Regions from separate parts of the Occultella kanbiaonis genome, predicted to be linked through region 1. Evidence: riboswitches for the same ligand, from Rfam matches in the RefSeq annotation. Region 1 holds a riboswitch; the other holds the start of a gene.
What was found. Region 1 has a riboswitch for S-adenosylmethionine ahead of GKS42_RS23125 (ABC transporter permease). Riboswitches for the same ligand answer to the same signal wherever they lie in the genome.
Positions count from the first base shown of each region.

Region 2: it holds a riboswitch for S-adenosylmethionine, as region 1 does, so the genes downstream of both, GKS42_RS01315 (methylenetetrahydrofolate reductase) here and GKS42_RS23125 (ABC transporter permease) in region 1, are expected to answer to the same signal.

Region 1 covers NZ_CP046175.1:5,043,384-5,054,957, reverse strand. The annotation lists gene pdxR (MocR-like pyridoxine biosynthesis transcription factor PdxR) at 1-796, opposite strand, end outside; gene GKS42_RS23130 (carboxymuconolactone decarboxylase family protein) at 915-1,376, shown strand; SAM riboswitch class IV at 1,537-1,643, shown strand; gene GKS42_RS23125 (ABC transporter permease) at 1,996-2,991, shown strand; gene GKS42_RS23120 (ABC transporter permease) at 2,988-3,908, shown strand; gene GKS42_RS23115 (dipeptide ABC transporter ATP-binding protein) at 3,905-5,608, shown strand; gene GKS42_RS23110 (ABC transporter substrate-binding protein) at 5,649-7,277, shown strand; gene GKS42_RS23105 (LLM class flavin-dependent oxidoreductase) at 7,383-8,534, shown strand; gene GKS42_RS23100 (ABC transporter substrate-binding protein) at 8,661-10,310, shown strand; gene GKS42_RS23095 (NtaA/DmoA family FMN-dependent monooxygenase) at 10,310-11,574, shown strand, end outside.
Region 2 covers NZ_CP046175.1:301,913-308,037, forward strand. The annotation lists gene GKS42_RS01290 (S-(hydroxymethyl)mycothiol dehydrogenase) at 1-178, opposite strand, end outside; gene GKS42_RS01295 (ABC transporter permease) at 251-964, opposite strand; gene GKS42_RS01300 (ABC transporter ATP-binding protein) at 961-1,695, opposite strand; gene GKS42_RS01305 (hypothetical protein) at 1,732-1,932, opposite strand; gene GKS42_RS01310 (cytochrome b) at 2,091-2,648, opposite strand; SAM riboswitch class I at 2,793-2,895, shown strand; gene GKS42_RS01315 (methylenetetrahydrofolate reductase) at 2,932-3,870, shown strand; gene metE (5-methyltetrahydropteroyltriglutamate--homocysteine S-methyltransferase) at 4,014-6,125, shown strand, end outside.

The sequences.
Region 1 (11,574 bases):
CCAGCGACATCACCGCGCCGAGGGGGAACTGGTGCGACGGCGTCACGTACACCAGCCGGGCGCGGGCCGGGAGTGCGTCCACCATCAGGCCCTCGCCGTCCACCCCGACGCCGATCACGCGGGCGCCGAGTGCCTCGAAGACGCGCCGCGCGGGCGGGTAGCCCGGTTCCTCCACGGCGACCACGTCGCCCGGGCCGACCATCACCCGGCCGATCAGGTCGAGCGCCTGCTGGGCGCCGTTCGTGACCATGATGTCGTCCGGCGCGGCACGGACGGCACGGGAGGCACCCACGTGCCGCGCGATCGCGGCCCGCAGGGGTCGTACGCCCGACGGCGCGGCGTAGCGACCCAGGTCGAGGTTCGTCACCCGGAGTTCGCGGGAGAGCAGGCGCCGCCAGGTCGCGAGCGGGAACAGGTCGCCGTCGGGCATCCCGACCGAGAAGTCGAACCGCGGGTTCGATCCCACCCGAGGCATCCCCGCCGGGATCCGGGACCAGACCGCCAGCGGGCGCAACCCGGGCTCGCGGCGGCGGGGTGTCACGGTCGTGCGCGGCGGGGGTGCCGCGCGCACATACGTCCCCGATCCGACCCGCGCCTCGAGGTAGCCCTCCGCGGTCAGCCGCTCGTACGCGCCCGCCACCGAGTTACGGGAGACGCCGAGGTCCGAGGCGAGCTGGCGCGTCGGCGGCAGCCGCCGCCCGCCAGGGATCCGGCCGTCCCGGATCGCCTCGAGGACGCCACGGTAGATCGCGCCGACGACCGTGGGGTGCCCCTCGAGGCTGATGTGGAGTTCCATGGGAGACGCTCCGATTGGCCCAATCAGGATCGTGACACTTGGACCTTACCAAGAGCCAATATCGGACCTACGGTCGCATTCGGAGCCTCATCGGGAGGCGCCGACGGAAGGAGATCCCATGACCGCACGACTGATCGTCTCCGAGCTGGCCTCGGCCGCCTACAAGGCGATGGTCCGGCTCGACACCGTGGCCGGCTCGAGCGACCTGCCCCAGCCGCTGCAGGAGCTGGTGCGCGTGCGCGCGAGTCAGATCAACGGATGCGCCTACTGCGTGGACCAGCACAGCGCCGACGCCAAGAAGGCGGGCGTCGCGGACAACCGGCTCTGGGCCGTCGCGACCTGGCGCGAGGCGCCGTGCTTCGATGATGCCGAACGTGCCGCACTCGACCTGACGGAGTCGATGACCCGGCTGAGCGAAGGGGGCGACCGGGTGGCCGACGGCGTGTGGGAGGCCGCCAGGGCACAGTTCGGTGACGAGGATCTCGCCGCCCTGATCATGCTGATCACGATGATCAACGCCTGGAACCGGATCGGTGTGACCACGCGGATGGTGCCGGAGTCGTTCGCCGACGCCGCCTGAGGACCCGACCCGCCGGCGCCTCGATCGACCAGCCGGCCGGCCGGCGGTGCCGCCCCGGCCCCTGGACCAGCCGCCCCCGGACCCACCTGCCATCTCAGCCTCTGAGACACGCGGGTGGGTCCGTTTCCGTTCCCGCTCAACCACGGCAGCATGGTCCGCAGGTCACGAGTTCCAGTCATGACTGCCCTGGCTGACTGGACGGCAACCCTGGCGGGGGTGCCCCAGGTGACGACCCGGCGCGAGACGCGCAACCCGCAATCGAGGAGAACCCGATGGACCGCAGGGACACTCAGCACCCTGGCCGTACCCGCGCGATGGCCGCGCCGGTCGTCGCGCCATACGTGCGCAGCCGTCGTCGCGCCGCTGCCCCGAGCTGTCGCTGACCCGATCCTGACGAGTTGACCGGGCCGGGCTCGCCCCGCCCGCGGCACCTCGCCCAGGGACGCTGATCCGGCGGCGCCGAGCCCACCCCTCGAGCCCGCCCGGCATCACGGCGGACCCGCTGGCCGATCCCACCCGACCCGGCGCCGCCGAGCGCGCCTGCGCACGAACCTGCCCGCACCCGACCCGGCTACGCGCCGGTACCCGGCCACGCCGCCGGCCGACCGATGGACCCTCCATGCCCCGATACCTCCTTGCCCGCGTGGGGCAGGCCGTTCTCGTCCTCTGGGCGGCCTTCACCATCACGTTCCTGATCCTGTATGCCCTGCCGGGCGACGCCGTGTCCCTGCTGCTCGGTGAGGACGGGGAGAACAACCTGACCGCCGAGCAGCTCGACGCGGTCCGGGTGCAGTACGGGCTCGACCTGCCGCTGTACCAGCAGTACCTGAACCGGCTCGGCGGGCTGCTCACCGGGGACCTCGGCATGTCCTATGCGAGCAACCGCCCGGTCGCCGACCTCATCGCCGAGGCGATCCCGCAGACGGCCCAGATCGCGTTCGCGGGCCTCGCGCTCGGGGTGACCCTCGGCGCCGCGATCGCGATCGCGGCGACCTACACCCGGTTCGCCTGGCTGAGTCGCCTGTTGACGGCGATCCCGCCGCTCGGCGTGGCGGTGCCCTCGTTCTGGCTCGGGCTGATGCTCCTGCAGGTGGTCTCGTTCCGGTACGGGCTCCTCCCGGCGATGGGTAACGAGGGCCTCGCGAGCATCGTGCTGCCCGCGATCACGCTCGCCATCCCGAACGCGGCCACGGTGGCGCAACTGCTCAACAAGGGCCTGGAGACCACGCTCGGCCAGCCCTACATCGAGACCGCGAGGGCCAAGGGGGCATCCCGGCGGCGCGTCCACCTGCGCCACGCGTTGCGCAATGCGGCGCTGCCCACCCTCACCCTGGCCGGACTGATGGTCGGTGGTGTGCTCGGCGGCTCGGTGGTCACCGAGACCGTGTTCTCCCGGGCCGGTCTCGGTCGGCTGACCGCCACGTCCGTGAGCGCCCGGGACGTGCCCACGGTGCTCGGGATCGTGGTGATCGCGGCCGCCGTGTACGTCGTCGTGAACCTGATCGTGGACCTCGTCTATCCACTCGTGGACCCACGCGTCGTGACCACCCGCCGCCGCACTCCGATCGGCCGTGCCACCACCGCCATCCCGACTCCAGAGGGAGCATCGACATGACCGACACGACCACCACGGCGGTCCTGCTACCGGACGCAGCCACCGAGACGAGCGCACCGGCACGCGTGCAGGAGCGGCGCGTGGCCAACCGGCTCGGCGACGGCGCACGCTCGCTCGTGCGGCGCCCCGGCCTGCTCCTGGCCTTCGCCGTGCTGGCCGTCGCTCTCGTCGCGGCGCTCTGGCCCACGGTCCTCACCTCCGGCGATCCCTACGCGGCCGTCCCGGCCGAGCGGATGCAGGCCCCGTCAGGACAGCACCTGTTCGGCACCGACCAGCTCGGCCGCGACCTCTACACCCGGGTCGTCCACGGGTCCGCGCTGTCGCTGTCCTCGGCCGCCCTCGCGGTGGTCTTCGGACTCAGCACCGGCTCGCTGGTGGGCCTGGTCGCGGGCTTCTTCGGCGGGTGGGCGGACTCGGCCCTGATGCGCTTCGTCGACGTGCTTCTGGCGATCCCGGGCATCCTGCTGTCGCTGGCCATGATCACCGCGCTCGGCTTCGGCACGATCAACGTGGCGATCGCGGTCGGCGTCGGGTCGGTCGCATCCTGCGCACGCATCATGCGCTCGCAGGTGCTCTCGGTGCGGACCAGTGACTACGTCGAGGCCGCGATCGCCGGCGGCGCGACGCGGTGGCGGGTGCTCGTCCGGCACATCCTGCCGAACTCCGCCGCGCCCGTGCTCGTGCTCGCCGCCCTGGACCTCGGCGGTGCCATCCTCGCCGTCTCCTCGCTCAGCTTCCTCGGGTTCGGCGTGCAACCGCCCACCCCGGAGTGGGGCGCCCTGGTGGCCCAGGGGCGCGACTACCTGGCGACGGCGTGGTGGCTGACCGCGCTGCCCGGCCTGACCGTGGTGGCGACCGTGCTCGCCGCCAACCACATCGCCCGGTCCCTCGACTCGGAACGGAAGTACGCCCGATGAGCACCGCCCGAGCGGACACGCCGCTGCTGAGCATCCGCGACCTGCACGTGCGCTACCGGACCCGGCGCCAGGTGGTGACCGCCGTCGACGGGCTCTCGCTGGACATCCACGCCGGGGAGACGGTCGCCCTGGTCGGCGAGTCCGGGTCGGGGAAGTCGACAACGGCCCACGCCGTGGTACGGCTGCTGCCGGCCGCCGCCGAGGTGACCGAGGGCACCATCCTCTTCGAGGGCAAGGATCTGCGCGGCGTGAGCCGGCGCGAGCTGGAGCGGGTGCGCGGTGCGCGGATCGGGCTCATCCCGCAGGACCCGACCGTCTCGCTGAACCCGGTCACCCGGATCGGTGACCAGGTGGCCGAGGTGCTCCGCATCCACGGGCTCGCGGACGCCAGGAGCGCCCGGTATCGCGCCCTGGACGCCCTCGCGGATGCCGGACTGGACAACCCGGAGCTCCGCGCGCGCCAGTACCCGCATGAGCTCTCCGGTGGGCTCCGGCAACGCGTCCTGATCGCCATCGCCACGGTCGCCCGGCCCGCACTGGTCATCGCCGACGAACCCACCAGCGCACTCGACGTCACGGTGCAGAAGCAGATCCTCGACCACATCGAGGCGCTCACCGCGGACGCCGACACCGGCGTGCTGCTGGTCACCCACGATCTCGGCGTGGCCGCCGACCGGGCCGCGCGCATCGCCGTGATGTCCGAGGGGAGGATCGTCGAGATCGGGACGCCCGAGCAGATCCTCACGGACCCGCACCACCCGTACACGCGATCGCTGATCGCCGCCGCGCCGAGCCTGCAGACCGCCACCCCCACGCTGATCAGCCTGCACAGCGCGGTCGGGCCGGCGAGCGTCGACGAGGCGGAACCGCCCGAGGTCGGCGCCGGTGATGGTTCCGACGAGGCGAACGTGGTGGTCCGGGCGGAGGGTCTGGTCAAGGACTTCAGCGTGCCGCGCGCCGTCGAACCGAGTGGTGTCTTCCGCGCCGTCGACGACGTCAGCCTGACGATCCGACGCGGGCGCACCCTCGCGCTCGTCGGCGAGTCCGGCTCCGGCAAGTCGACGACGGCCCGGCTCATCCTGCGGCTGCTCGAGCCGGACGACGGCACGATCAGCTTCGACGGGGCCGACATCACGCACCTGCGCGGGTCCGCGCTGCGTGCCCTGCGGCACCGGTTGCAGGTGGTCCAGCAGAATCCCTACGCGTCGCTGAACCCGCGCCTGTCCGTCGGCCAGCTGATCGCCGAGCCGCTGCACTCCCTGCGGATCGGCACCCGCGCCGAGCGTCGCGCTCGAGCGGTCGAGTTGCTCGACCACGTGGGGCTGCCCACGTCGTTCGCAGCACGCCGGCCGTTGGAACTCTCCGGCGGGCAGCGCCAGCGCGTCGCGATCGCCAGGGCGCTCGCGGTCAACCCCGAGCTCGTGGTCCTCGACGAGCCCGTCTCCGCGCTGGACGTGCGTGTCCAGGCGCAGATCCTGGACCTTCTCGCCGGCCTTCAGGTCGACCTCGGGGTCAGCTACCTGTTCATCTCACACGACCTCGCCGTCGTTCGGCAGGTGTCGCACACCATCGCGGTGATGCGGCACGGCCGGGTCCTCGAGACGGGGCCGGCGGCACAGGTCCTGCTCCGTCCCGGCCACGAGTACACCCGCGAGCTCCTGGCCGCCATCCCGGGCCAGGACGTAGCGGTTCCGCAATGACCTCCCCGACCACCCCTCCTCCGCTCGTCTGGAGCCCGCGATGAGTCACCTTCCCCTGAGCCGGCGCGCGTTCACCGCCGGAGCCCTGTCCTCGCTCGCGCTCGGCCTGGCCGCCTGCGGCTCGGACGCCGACGCCGACGAGCAGCGCACCGAGGCCGGGCAGCCCCGACCCGGCGGCCGGCTGACCTTCGCGATCGCGAACGACCCGATCACGCTCAACCCCCAGGGCGGCGGCTCGGGCAACGACACCCAGTACGTCACCCGGCAGCTCGTGGACTCGCTCGTGGACCAGAGTCCCGAGACCGGCGAGATCGTCCCGTGGCTCGCCACCGAATGGACCATCAGCGACGACGCGAGCGTGTTCACGTTCACCCTGCGTCAGGACGTGAGCTTCTCCGACGGCACTCCCTTCACCGCGGAGTCCGTCAAGGCGAGCTTCGACGACATCGTCGCCCAGGGCGCGAACGCGAACGTCGCGGTGGCCTACTTCGGGGACTACAAGGAGACGCTCGTCGTCGACGAGTACACGGCGCAGGTCAGTTTCACCGCCCCGAACGGGCCGTTCATCCAGGCGCTCGCCGGCCCGGCGCTCGCCCCGCTCGCGGCCGCCACGCTGGCGCAGTCGTGGGAGGAACGAGCCGCGGGCGGCGTGATCGGAACGGGTCCCTTCACCGTGGACCACTACACCGCGAACACAGAGGTCCTGCTGCTCAAGCGGCCCGGGTATGCGTGGCCGTCCGAGGTGTCGCAGAACGACGGCGAGGCCTACGTGGACGAGGTGCTGTTCCAAGTGGCGCCGGAGGCGAGCGTGCGCAGCGGGCTGATCACCTCCGGGCAGGTCGACGTCATCGGCGGCGTGCCCCCACAGGATCAGGAGACACTTGAGGCCGGTGGCGCCGCCCTGGTGATCCGGGCCAATCCGGGGACCACGTTCGGCCTGACTCCGTACACGGAGAACCCCGGGGTCGACGACGTCAACGTCCGGCGGGCTTTCTCCCTGGCGCTGAACCGCGATGAGATCAGGGACGCCACCCTCAACGCCGACTACGCCGTCTCCCGCAGCGTGCTCTCCGACACCACGCCAGGCTGGTCCGACCAGTCCGAGCTGCTCGGCCACGACCCGGCCGAGGCCGCACGGCTGCTGGACGACGCCGGCTGGACCGAGGGCTCCGACGGCGTTCGGGAGAAGAACGGCGAGCGGCTGTCCCTGGTGCTCGCCTGGCAGACGAACTTCGTCGCCAACCAGAGCGCCGTCGAGCTGATCCAGCAGCAGGTCGCCCAGGTCGGGATCGAGGTGGAGCTGGTCTCGGGCACGGTGCCGGACATCACCGAGGGCGAGGGCAGCGGCGACTACGACTTCCGTTTCGGCAACTCCAGTCGCGCCGACGGCGACGTCCTGCGGACCAGCTTCTCGTCCGAGTCCGGGCGCCCGTTCACGGCCGCCGATCCCGAGCTCGACGCCCTGCTCGAGCAGCAGCGGGCGATCGTCGACCCGACCGAGCGGAACGCGTTGCTGGCCGACATCCAGCGGTACCTGCTCGAGCAGGGCCGCCACATCCCGACGTTCCAGCTGACCACCGTGCTCGGCACCACCGCGACGACCCACGGCGTGTGGCTCGCGGCCGACTCCCGGCTCGGCTCGCTCTCCTCCGCCTGGCTCGACGCGTGAGGACCCGCGGCTAGCCCACCCGACCGGTCCGCACCTCCCGGTCCGGCACACACCGTAAACCACCACAGACCACTCGACCCCCACCCCAGACCTACAAGGAGCAGCATGCGATTCCGGATCCAGGACATCGTCCCGTACCAGCCACAGGACGTGAACGGCGTCCCCATCAGCCCCACCGAGCGCCTTGAGCGGGTGGTCGCCGCCGCCGTCCTCGCCGAGGAGCTCGGCTACGACTCGTTCGCCGTGGGGGAGCGGCACTACGGCGACTTCCTGTCCTCGGCGCCGACCGTGCTGCTCGGCGCGATCGCAGCGGCCACGAACCGGATCCTGCTCTCCACCGGGGTGACCGTGCTGTCCCTGCTGGACCCGGTGCGCGCCGCCGAGGACTACGCGACCGTTGACGTGCTCTCCGGCGGACGCCTGGAGATCGTGATCGGCAAGGGCAACGAGGTGGAGCACTTCCCGATCTTCGGCAAGGACGGCGCGCTGCAGTACGAGTACCTCGTCGAGAGTTACGAACTCCTGCGTCGGCTGCTGAGCGAGGAGGGGGTCACCTGGTCGGGCGCCCACCGCGCACCGCTGGAGCACGTCACCACCCTGCCGCGCCCCTTCGACGGCCCTTGGCGGATCTGGCACGGCTCGGCGACCTCCACCGATGCCGTCGAGCTCGCCGCGAAATGGGGCGACCCGGTGTTCTCCTCGCACACCCTGCAGCCGACCGTGAACTACAAGCGATTGCTTGACCACTACCGCGAGCGGTGGGAGTTCCACGGACGCGATCCCGCCCTCGCCTGGGTGGGCGCGGGCTCGGGCGGCCTGTACCTCGCCGAGACGAACGAGGCCGCCATCGAGCAGTACCGGCCGGTGTTCGAGGCGAACCGTGCACGCGCCAGCCTGCGTGACCACGGCCCGAACACCCTCGGCAAGGTCTCCGTGTTCACCACGGTCGAGGAGGCCGCCGACACCGGCACGGCCCTGGTCGGCACCCCGGAACGAGTGGCCGAGAAGATCGTCCGGTTCCACGACTCGCTCGGCCACCACGTCCAGGCGATCTCCGCCAACCACCTGCTTCCCCACGAGGCCCAGCAGGACGTGCTGCGCCAGTTCGCCGAGGAGGTCATCCCGCTCGTGAACGCCGAACTCGGCACCGACCTCTGGAGCGCCGCGGACGCCGGCCGCGCCCGCGGCTTCACCGCACCGGACCAGCATGGCCGCCGCAGTCAGGACCGTCGCCTGGGTGCCCCCGTCACGGTCTGACCCGTTCCGCCCGGTCGCGTCATCCGATCCACGCGATCCGGGTCGCCGCCGTCGCGCCCCTCCGCTGCCGACCTCACCACCCGACGCCACCCGGCGTCGCCCCCTCTCATGCTCAAGGAGTACCCGATGTCCCTTCCCCCGATCTCCCGCCGTGCCGTCCTCATCGGCGGCCTCTCCGCCGGCGTTCTCGGCCTGGCCGCCTGCGGCGGGGGCGATGCCGGCACCGGTGCCTCGACCGGTCCGAGCGGCACCGAAGCGGAGCCGACGGCGGGTGGAACCCTGCGTTTCGCCGTCGCCAACGACCCCGCCAGCCTCACGCCCCAGGGCGGTGGCTCCGGCAACGACGCGCGCTATGTGACGCGCCAGCTCGTCGACTCGCTCCTCGACCAGGATCCCGAGACGGGTGAGCTCGCGCCCTGGCTGGCGCAGGAGTGGGAGATCAACGAGGAGGCGACCGAGTTCACTTTCCACCTTCGGGAGGGCGTCACCTTCTCGGACGGGACACCGTTGACGGCGCAGTCGATCAAGGACAACTTCGCGGACGTGCTCGCCCAGGGTGCACAGGCGAGCTACGCCATCGAGCACCTGGCGGGCTACGTCGACACCGAGGTCGTCGACGAGCAGACGGCGATCGTCCGGTTCGACGTCCCCAGCGCCCCGTTCCTGCAGGCCCTGACCGAGCCGATCTTCGGCCCGCTCGCGGCCTCCACCCTGGCGCTGCCGTGGGAGGAACGCGTCTCCGGAGGGGTGATCGGCACGGGACCGTTCGTGCTGGACCGCTACACCAAGGACACCGAGGTGGTCCTCTCCCGGCGCGTGGGGTACGCCTGGCCCTCGTCGCTGAGCCAGAACACCGGCGAGGCCTACCTGGACGAGGTGGTGTTCCAGATCGTGCCCGAGGCGAGCGTGCGCACCGGGTCCCTCTCCTCGGGTCAGGTCGACGTGATCGGCGGCGTCCCGCCGCAGGACCAGGCCACCCTCGAGGGTTCGGGCTACACCATCGTGGCCCGTGGCAACCCTGGCACGACCTTCGGACTGACGCCCTACAACGCCAAGCCGATCGTCGGGGACGTGAACGTGCGCCGGGCTCTCTCCCTGGCACTGAACCGGACGGATCTGCGGGACGCGACCCTGAACGAGTCGTACGCGGTCTCGACGAGCCCGCTGGCAGCGACCACACCGGGGTGGGTGGACCTGAGCGAGTACCTCGAGCAGGACGTCGACGAAGCGGCCCGGTTGCTGGAGGAGTCCGGGTGGGTGCCGGGCGCCGACGGCATCCGCGAGCGTGACGGTGAGCGGCTCGCGCTGGTCATCGCCTGGAGCAACAACTTCGTCGCGAACCAATCGGCGCTCGAACTGCTCCAGCAGCAGGCCAAGGAGGTCGGCATCGAGGTCGAGCTGTGGACCGGTGACGTCTCCGAGCGCACGGCGAAGGGTGAGGCCGGCGAGTTCGACCTCACCTACGGCAATCTGAGCCGTGCGGACGGGGACATCCTGCGCACGAGCTTCGCGTTCGGTGACGAGGATCCGTACCGGGTGGCCGACGAGGAGCTGAACGTTCTACTGGAGGAGCAGCGAGGGCTCACCGACGTCGCTGCCCGCAACGAGGTCCTGGCCCGGGCGCAGGAGCGGATCCTGGAGATCGCGTTCCACATCCCGACGTTCGAGCTCACGTCGGTGCTCGGCACGACCGAGGAGGTGCACGGCGTGGCGCTCGGTGCCGACTCCAGACTCACGTCCCTGGTGGACGCGTTCCTCGAGGGCGGGGCCGCCTGATGGGCCGCTACCTGAAGACCGTCACCGGGGCCGGTGGCCGGCCCGGTGCCTACGAGCTGGCCCTCGACCCGAAGCGGCACACCCTCGAGACCGCCGTCGAGGTCGCCGGGCTCGCCGAACGGGCCGGGTTCGACGCCCTGTTCACCCCGGACCTGCTCAGCTTCAACGGGCAGGGGAGCATCGGCAGCCAGGACTCGCTGACGGTGATGGCGGCGCTGAGCCTGGTCACCGAGCATGTCGGGCTGATCTCCACGGTCACCACGACGTTCAACCACCCGTTCAACCTGGCCCGTCAGTTCGGCACCCTCGACCACATCAGCAACGGCCGCGCGGCCTGGAACCTGGTCACGTCCTCCATCGGTGAGGAGAACTACTCGGGCGAGGACCTGCCCAGCCCGGAGCAGCGCTACGCCCGGGCCGCGGAGTCCCTCGACGTGATCAACGCCCTCTACGACAGCTGGGGCGAGGGGGCGCTCGGTCACGACGAGGAGGGCCACGTCCGGTTCGACCCGAGCCGGGTCCGCCCGATCGACCACAAGGGCACCTTCTTCACGGTGGCGGGACCGCTGAACATCCCGCCGTTGCCGCAGCGGCGGCCGGTGCAGTTCGTGGCCGGCCAGTCCGCGGCCGGGCTCGAGCTTGCCGCCCGGTACGCGGAGGTCGTGTTCACGTCCCTGCCCACCCTCGACGTGGCGCTCGACTTCGTGACGAGGCTGCGCCGTCGGGCCGCGGAACTGGGCCGTCCCGAGGGGCTGCCGCTGATCATGAGCTCGTTCCATGCGACGTTCGGCGCCACCGAGTCCGAGGCGCTGCGGTTGCGCCGCGAGAAGCAGGAGGCGATCGACCTCGTCGCCGGGCGCGCCGTGCTGGAGGACATGCTCGGTGGCATCGACCTCTCCGACCTGCCGCTGGATGGCCCGGTGCCGATCGAACGGGTGCCGGAACTGGGCAGCGTGAACCGGCGCCGTGGGCGGGTCGAGGTCTTCGGTCGGCAGGTCGCCGAGGGGCGCACCCTGCGGGAGCTGATCATCGCCGCCCAGGACACCGGCCACTGGGCTCCCGTCGGCACCCCCGAGCAGCTCGCGGACGCCGTCGAGGAGCGGATGGACGCCGGCGTGCTCGACGTGCTCTCCATCGGAGGGATCGGCGACCCGGTCACCCACGATCTCGTCGTCAACGGGCTCCTGGAGGAGTTGCGCCGCCGTGGACGGCTGCGTCGTGACCGCGTGGGTGACACGTTCCGCGAGAACCTCGAACTGCCGGA
Region 2 (6,125 bases), 900 kb from region 1:
GGAACGGGAACTCGTCGTTGATGCCGCCGTTGCGGTAGTGCAGGTCGGTGTGGCAGACGCCGCATGCCTGGATCCGCACGACCGCCTCCCCGACGCCGGGATCGGGGATCACGATCGTCGTCAGTTCGACGGGGGCATCCTTGGCGCGGGCGATGACGCCCTGGACCTTCTGGGGCACGGTTGATCCTCAGGTTTCGGGTTCGGGGGTTCGCGGCCAGCCTAACCAGCGCCCCGCCCGGTTGGGCGGACCTCAGGGAGTCCGTCGCCGCAGGGTGGCGGACCCGAGCGCGAGCATCCCGACGATGAAGGCCACCAGCACGGCCAACGGAGGAGCCAGGTCGGGTGCGGACTCGCGGGCCACCTCGTTCATCGCGTCGACGGCGTAGGAGAGCGGAAGGACGTTGGAGACGACCTCCAGGAACCGGGGCAGCTCGGCGCGCGGGACCAGCAGCCCGCACAGCAGTACCTGGGGGAGCACGATCGCCGGCATGAACTGGACGGCCTGGAACTCGGTGTTCGCGAACGCGCTCACGAACAGGCCGAGGGCCACACCGAGGAGGGAGTCGAGCACCGCGATCAGCACCAGGAGCGCCCACGGCCCCTGTACCTCGAGGCCGAGCGGGCCGAGCATGAGCGCCGAGGCGAGCAGCGCCTGCGCGGTGGCCATCACGCCGAACGCCAGGGCGTAGCCGCCGAGGAAGGAGAGCTTCGACAGCGGCAGGGTGAGCAGCCGCTCCAGGGTGCCCGACCGGCGCTCGCGAAGCGTCGCGATCGAGGTGATGAGGAACATGATGATCATCGGGAACAGGGCGAGCAGCGCGGGGCCGATGCTCGTGAACGTCGGGCCGCCGTCGTAGATCCACCAGAGCAGGGTGAGCAGCACGCACGGGACGACGAGGATCATCGCGACGGTGCGTGGGTCATGCCGCAACTGGCGCAGCACCCGGGCGGCGGTGGCGATCACGGCGCCCGGCCCTCCCGCACGAGGGCGAGGAAGGCCTGCTCCGCGGAGTCCGTGCCGGTCCGGGTCAGCAGGTCGGCCGGGGTGCCCTGCGCGAGGACGCGTCCCTCGCGCAGCAGCACCAGGCGATCGCAGCGGATCGCCTCGTCCATGACATGCGAGGAGACGAGCACGGCGGTACCGCTCGCGGCGATGTCGGCGAAGGTGTGCCACAGGGAGTCCCGGAGCACCGGGTCAAGGCCGACGGTCGGCTCGTCGAGCACCACCAGTCGCGGCCGGCCGAGCAGCGCAGCGGCAAGATTCACCCGGGAGGCCTGGCCGCCGGAGAGCGTGCCGGTCAGCTGGCCACGCTGCGGGCTCAGGTCCACCACGTCCAGCACCCGGTCGGTGTCGGCGCGTGCGTCGTTGACGCCGAGCACCCGGGCGAAGTACCGCAGGTTCTCCGCCACCGTGAGGTCGGGATAGACGCTCGGCGCCTGCGTGACGTAGCCGACCTCGCGCCGCAGCGGCGCACTGCCGGCCGGATGGCCGAGCACCGTCACGGAACCGGCCGTGGTCACCTGCACGCCGAGGATCGACCGGATCAGCGTGGTCTTGCCCGAGCCCGACGGGCCGAGCAGTCCGGTGATGAGGCCCTCGGCGACGTCCACGTCCACGCCGTCCAGGGCCGTGGTGGCGCCGCGGATCACCCGCAGTCCGCGCACCTGCACGGCGGCTCCGGTGGTGTTCGCCATGAGATGCATGATCCTCCCGGGACGCGGCGGCGGTGCTCAGGCGCCGATCAGATCCTCCAGCGCGTCGAGGTCGTCCAGCAGTGCCATCTCCCGGGCGTCCAGACCGCCGGCGCCGGCGCGCATCCGCAGGTCGTCCTCGTCGCAGGTCCCGGCGATGCGGCCGAGCACGGCGTCCCGCTCTGCCCGGGCGGCGGCCAGGCTCAGTTCTTCACGCAACTGGGCGATTCGTCCGTTCATCCCTCGCGCTCCCTCCCGCCGGCGACCGGAGGCCGGGCCGCCGGTGACCCGGCGGCGGTGACCCGGCTGACTCCGCTGACCCGGCCCTGACTCGGCGTTGTTCCCGACTATGCACCCGCCGGCCGACATCGTGGTCGAGGTGCGCGGGCGCGCCGCGATCACAGCATCCGGTCGAGCAGCCGGTCCCGGTCCAGAAACTGGTGCTTGAGCACCAGGCCGACGTGGGCGATCAGGGCCAGGAGGAACACGACGTGTGTCGCGAGGTGCACGATCAGCCCGGCGTCGTCGTCGACGACGGGCAGCGGTGCGGGCCACTCGTAGGGGCCGACATCCCACTCGGAGTCGGTCCCGAACAGCAGGGCGAGGCCGGTGAGCGGGATCGCGAACATCGCCACGTACAGGGTGCGCTCGACCGCGGTCGCGACGCGGCGCTCGGCTCCGGAGAGCCCGGGCGCCCAGTCCGGCAGGCCGCCCACGCGGCGCCACCACACGCGCACGCACGCGAGCAGGAGGATCACCGTGCCGAGCACGGCGTGCGGCACGATCCACCACTCGTCCTCACCACCGAAGAACAGGTCGGCTGCCCACTCGAGCAGGTCGTCGAACCGGTCGATCGAGTAGCCGAGGACGAACTGGATGCCCATGGCCGCGGCCATCGTCCAGTGCAACACCTTCGTGACCGTGCCGTAGCCGGTCGAGGCACCGTTCGCGCTCATGCCCGAGCATCCTCCTCCAGGTGGGCCGGTCCGGCGAGGCGGGGCGTCGTGGCACGCCCGGGTGGGGTGGAGCGTCAGCCGGATGAATCTCAGTCGGTGAAACGCTCGCGGCATTGCGGGTCGGCCGGGTACCATCGAAGCCAATCACCATCCAGAGCGGTCGAGAGTCCTGGCTCGTCGACGCCGCAGCAACCCCCCAACGGAAGCCTCCCGAGGGGAAGGGTGCTAAAGCCAGGGTCGATGGAGTTCACATGAAGGCAACACCAGCGCACGAGGCGTTGCGATGAGCACGGCGAGTCTGTACCGGGCGCCTGGCGAGCGCCCCACGATCTCGTTCGAGTTGTACCCACCCCGCACCCCCAAGGGTGAGGTCTCGCTGCAGCGGACGGTCCTGGACCTGGCCCAGATCGGGCCGGACTACTTCTCGGTGACCTACGGCGCCTCCGGGGCGACCCGGCAGACGTCGCGTGACCTCATCTGCACCATCCTGCGGGACACGCCCGTGACCCCGATAGCGCACCTGACCTGCGTCGGGGCGTCCGAGGCGGACCTGACCGAGTACATCAGCGGGCTGCTCGACGAGGGCGTCCGGGACTTCCTCGCCCTGCGTGGGGACCCGCCGGCCGGCCAGGAGGACTGGCAGCCGCACCCGGACGGTCTGACCCGGGCGAGTCAGCTCGTCGCCCTGCTGCGGAGTGTCGTCGCAGCGCGTCTCGGGCCGGCGGACCTGGTCAGCATCTCGGTGGCGGCCTACCCCGGCGGCGACTACGGGCCGGACGGGCAGGCCGTGGTGGACCCGAGCGACGTGGCCGCGCTGCTGGAGAAGCAGGATGCCGGCGCCGACTTCGCGATCACCCAGGTCTTCTTCGACCCGGCGCACTACGCCGAACTGGTGTCCGCAGCGCGGGCCGGTGGCGTCCGGATCCCGATCATCCCCGGGCTCATCCCGCTCACCGACCCGAAGCGGCTGCGCCGCCTGGAGGAGCTCACCGGGGTCCGGGTCCCGGAGCAGCTCCTGGACTCCCTCGACTCCGCCGCGAGCCCCGACGAGGCGTACCAGCGGGGTCTGACCGCGAGCGTGGACCTGATCGACGGCGTCCTCGCGGCCGGTGCTCCCGGACTGCACCTGTACACGTTCAACTCGTCGAAGGCCGCGCTCGATCTCCTCGACCGGGCCGGACTCGCCCCAACAGTTGCCCTGGGGGGCACCTCCCCCCAGTGACCGCACCGGCCTGACCCGGTGTGCGCCGCGACGGCGGGCGCACCGGGCCGGCCCGGCACTCGAGACAACCGATCGGCCCACGCGGCCGACGGGGGTCGTTTCACCCTGCTCGAACCGCAATCCTGGACAGAAGGAGCACCACCATGTCAGTGCACGAAGGCGTCCCCGCGTTCCCGGCCGCCACCATCCTCGGCTACCCCCGGATCGGGCCGCGCCGCGAGCTCAAGCGCGCCGTCGAGTCGTTCTGGGCCGGCCGCAGCACGGCGCCGGAGCTCGGCGCGGTGGCCCGGGACCTGCGCGAGCGCACTCGGACGAACCTGGCCGGACTCGGCCTCGGCACCGAGGACGCCTCCATCCCGTCCGACTTCACCTTCTACGATCAGGTGCTCTCCGTGGCCGCGCACCTGGGCGCGATCCCGGAACGGTTCGCGCACCTGCGCGGCCCCGACGGCGCCCTCGACCTCGCCGGCATGTTCACCCTCGCGCGGGGCGAGGGTGACCTGGCCCCGCTGGAGATGACCAAGTGGTTCGACTCCAACTACCACTACCTCGTCCCGGAGATCGGACCGGACACCGAGTTCCGCCTCGTCGAGACCCCGAGCGTGGCGGCGTTCGCAGCCGCCCTGGCCGACGGCGTGGTGACCCGGCCCGTGCTGGTCGGCCCGGTCACGTTCCTGCTGCTGGCCAAGCCGAGCGAGTCGGCGCCCGAGGGATTCTCCCCGCTGTCCCGGCTCGACGACCTGCTCGTCGCGTACGCCGACTGGCTCCGCGCGTTCGCCGAGGCGGGCGCCACCTGGGTGCAGCTCGACGAACCGGCCCTGGTGAGCGACACCTGGGCGGAGCCGTCCGCGCAGGTGAGCGCCGCCGTCGGGCGTGCCTACCAGGCACTCTCGGTGGACCTGGCCCGCCCGGAGCGGCCGGCCCTGTTCGTGGCCACGCCCTACGGCCCGCTCGGCGAGCGGTTCGCGGACCTCGCGGCCACCGGCGTCGAAGCCATCGGGCTGGACCTCGTGCGCGGCGAGGCACCCGCGATCGACGACGCGGTCCGTACCGCCCTCTCGGGCCGGACCGTCGTGGCGGGTGTCGTCGACGGGCACAACATCTGGCGCACCGACCTGGACGCCGCGGCCGCGGCCGTGGCCCAGCTGCGCGCGGACCTCGGAGCGGACGTCGACGTCGCCGTGTCCACCTCGACGTCGCTGTTCCACGTGCCGCACACCACCTCCGACGAGCCCGACCTGCCGCAGCGACTGCTGTCCTGGCTCGCGTTCGCCGACGAGAAGGTCGGCGAGGTGCTCGCGCTGGCCGCCGGGCCGGACGCGGCGGGCGAGGCGTTCGCGCACTCCCGCGAGGTCGCCGCGGACCGGGCCGGTGCACCCGGGGTCGTGGTGCCGGAGGTCCGGGACCGCGCCGCCGGCCTCACCGACGCCGACTTCCACCGCGGCGCCTACGACGCACGGGTCGCCGCCCAGGACGCGGTGCTGGACCTGCCGCCCCTGCCGACGACCACGATCGGGTCGTTCCCGCAGACGTCCGAGCTCCGCGTCGCCCGGGCCAGCCTGCGCAAGGGCGAGATCACCGCCGAGCAGTACGCGGAGGCGATGCGCGCCGAGATCGCCCACGTGATCGAGCTGCAGGAGAAGCTCGGCCTGGACGTGCTCGTGCACGGCGAGCCCGAGCGCAACGACATGGTCCAGTACTTCGCGGAGAACCTCGACGGGTTCGCCGTCACGCAGAACGGCTGGGTCCAGTCCTACGGGTCGCGCTGCACCCGCCCGTCCATCCTCTGGGGCGACGTCTCCCGGCCCGCGCCGATCACGGTGGACTGGTCCCGGCACGCCGCCTCGCTCACGAGCCACCCTGTCAAGGGCATGCTCACCGGCCCGGTGACGATCCTCGCGTGGTCCTTCGTGCGCGACGACCAGCCGCTCGCGGACACCGCGAACCAGGTCGCGCTTGCCCTCCGGGACGAGATCGCCGACCTCGAGGCGGCCGGCATCCAGGTGGTCCAGGTCGACGAGCCGGCGCTGCGGGAGCTGCTGCCGCTGCGCCGCGCCGCGCAGGGTGCGTACCTGGACTGGTCGGTGGCCTCGTTCCGGCTCGCGACCGCGGGTGCGGCGGACGCCACCCAGATCCACACCCACCTGTGCTACTCGGAGTTCGGCGAGGTCATCGGCGCGATCGACGGCCTCGACGCGGACGTGACGTCCATCGAGGCCGCGCGGTCGAAGATGGAGATCCTGCCGGACATCAAC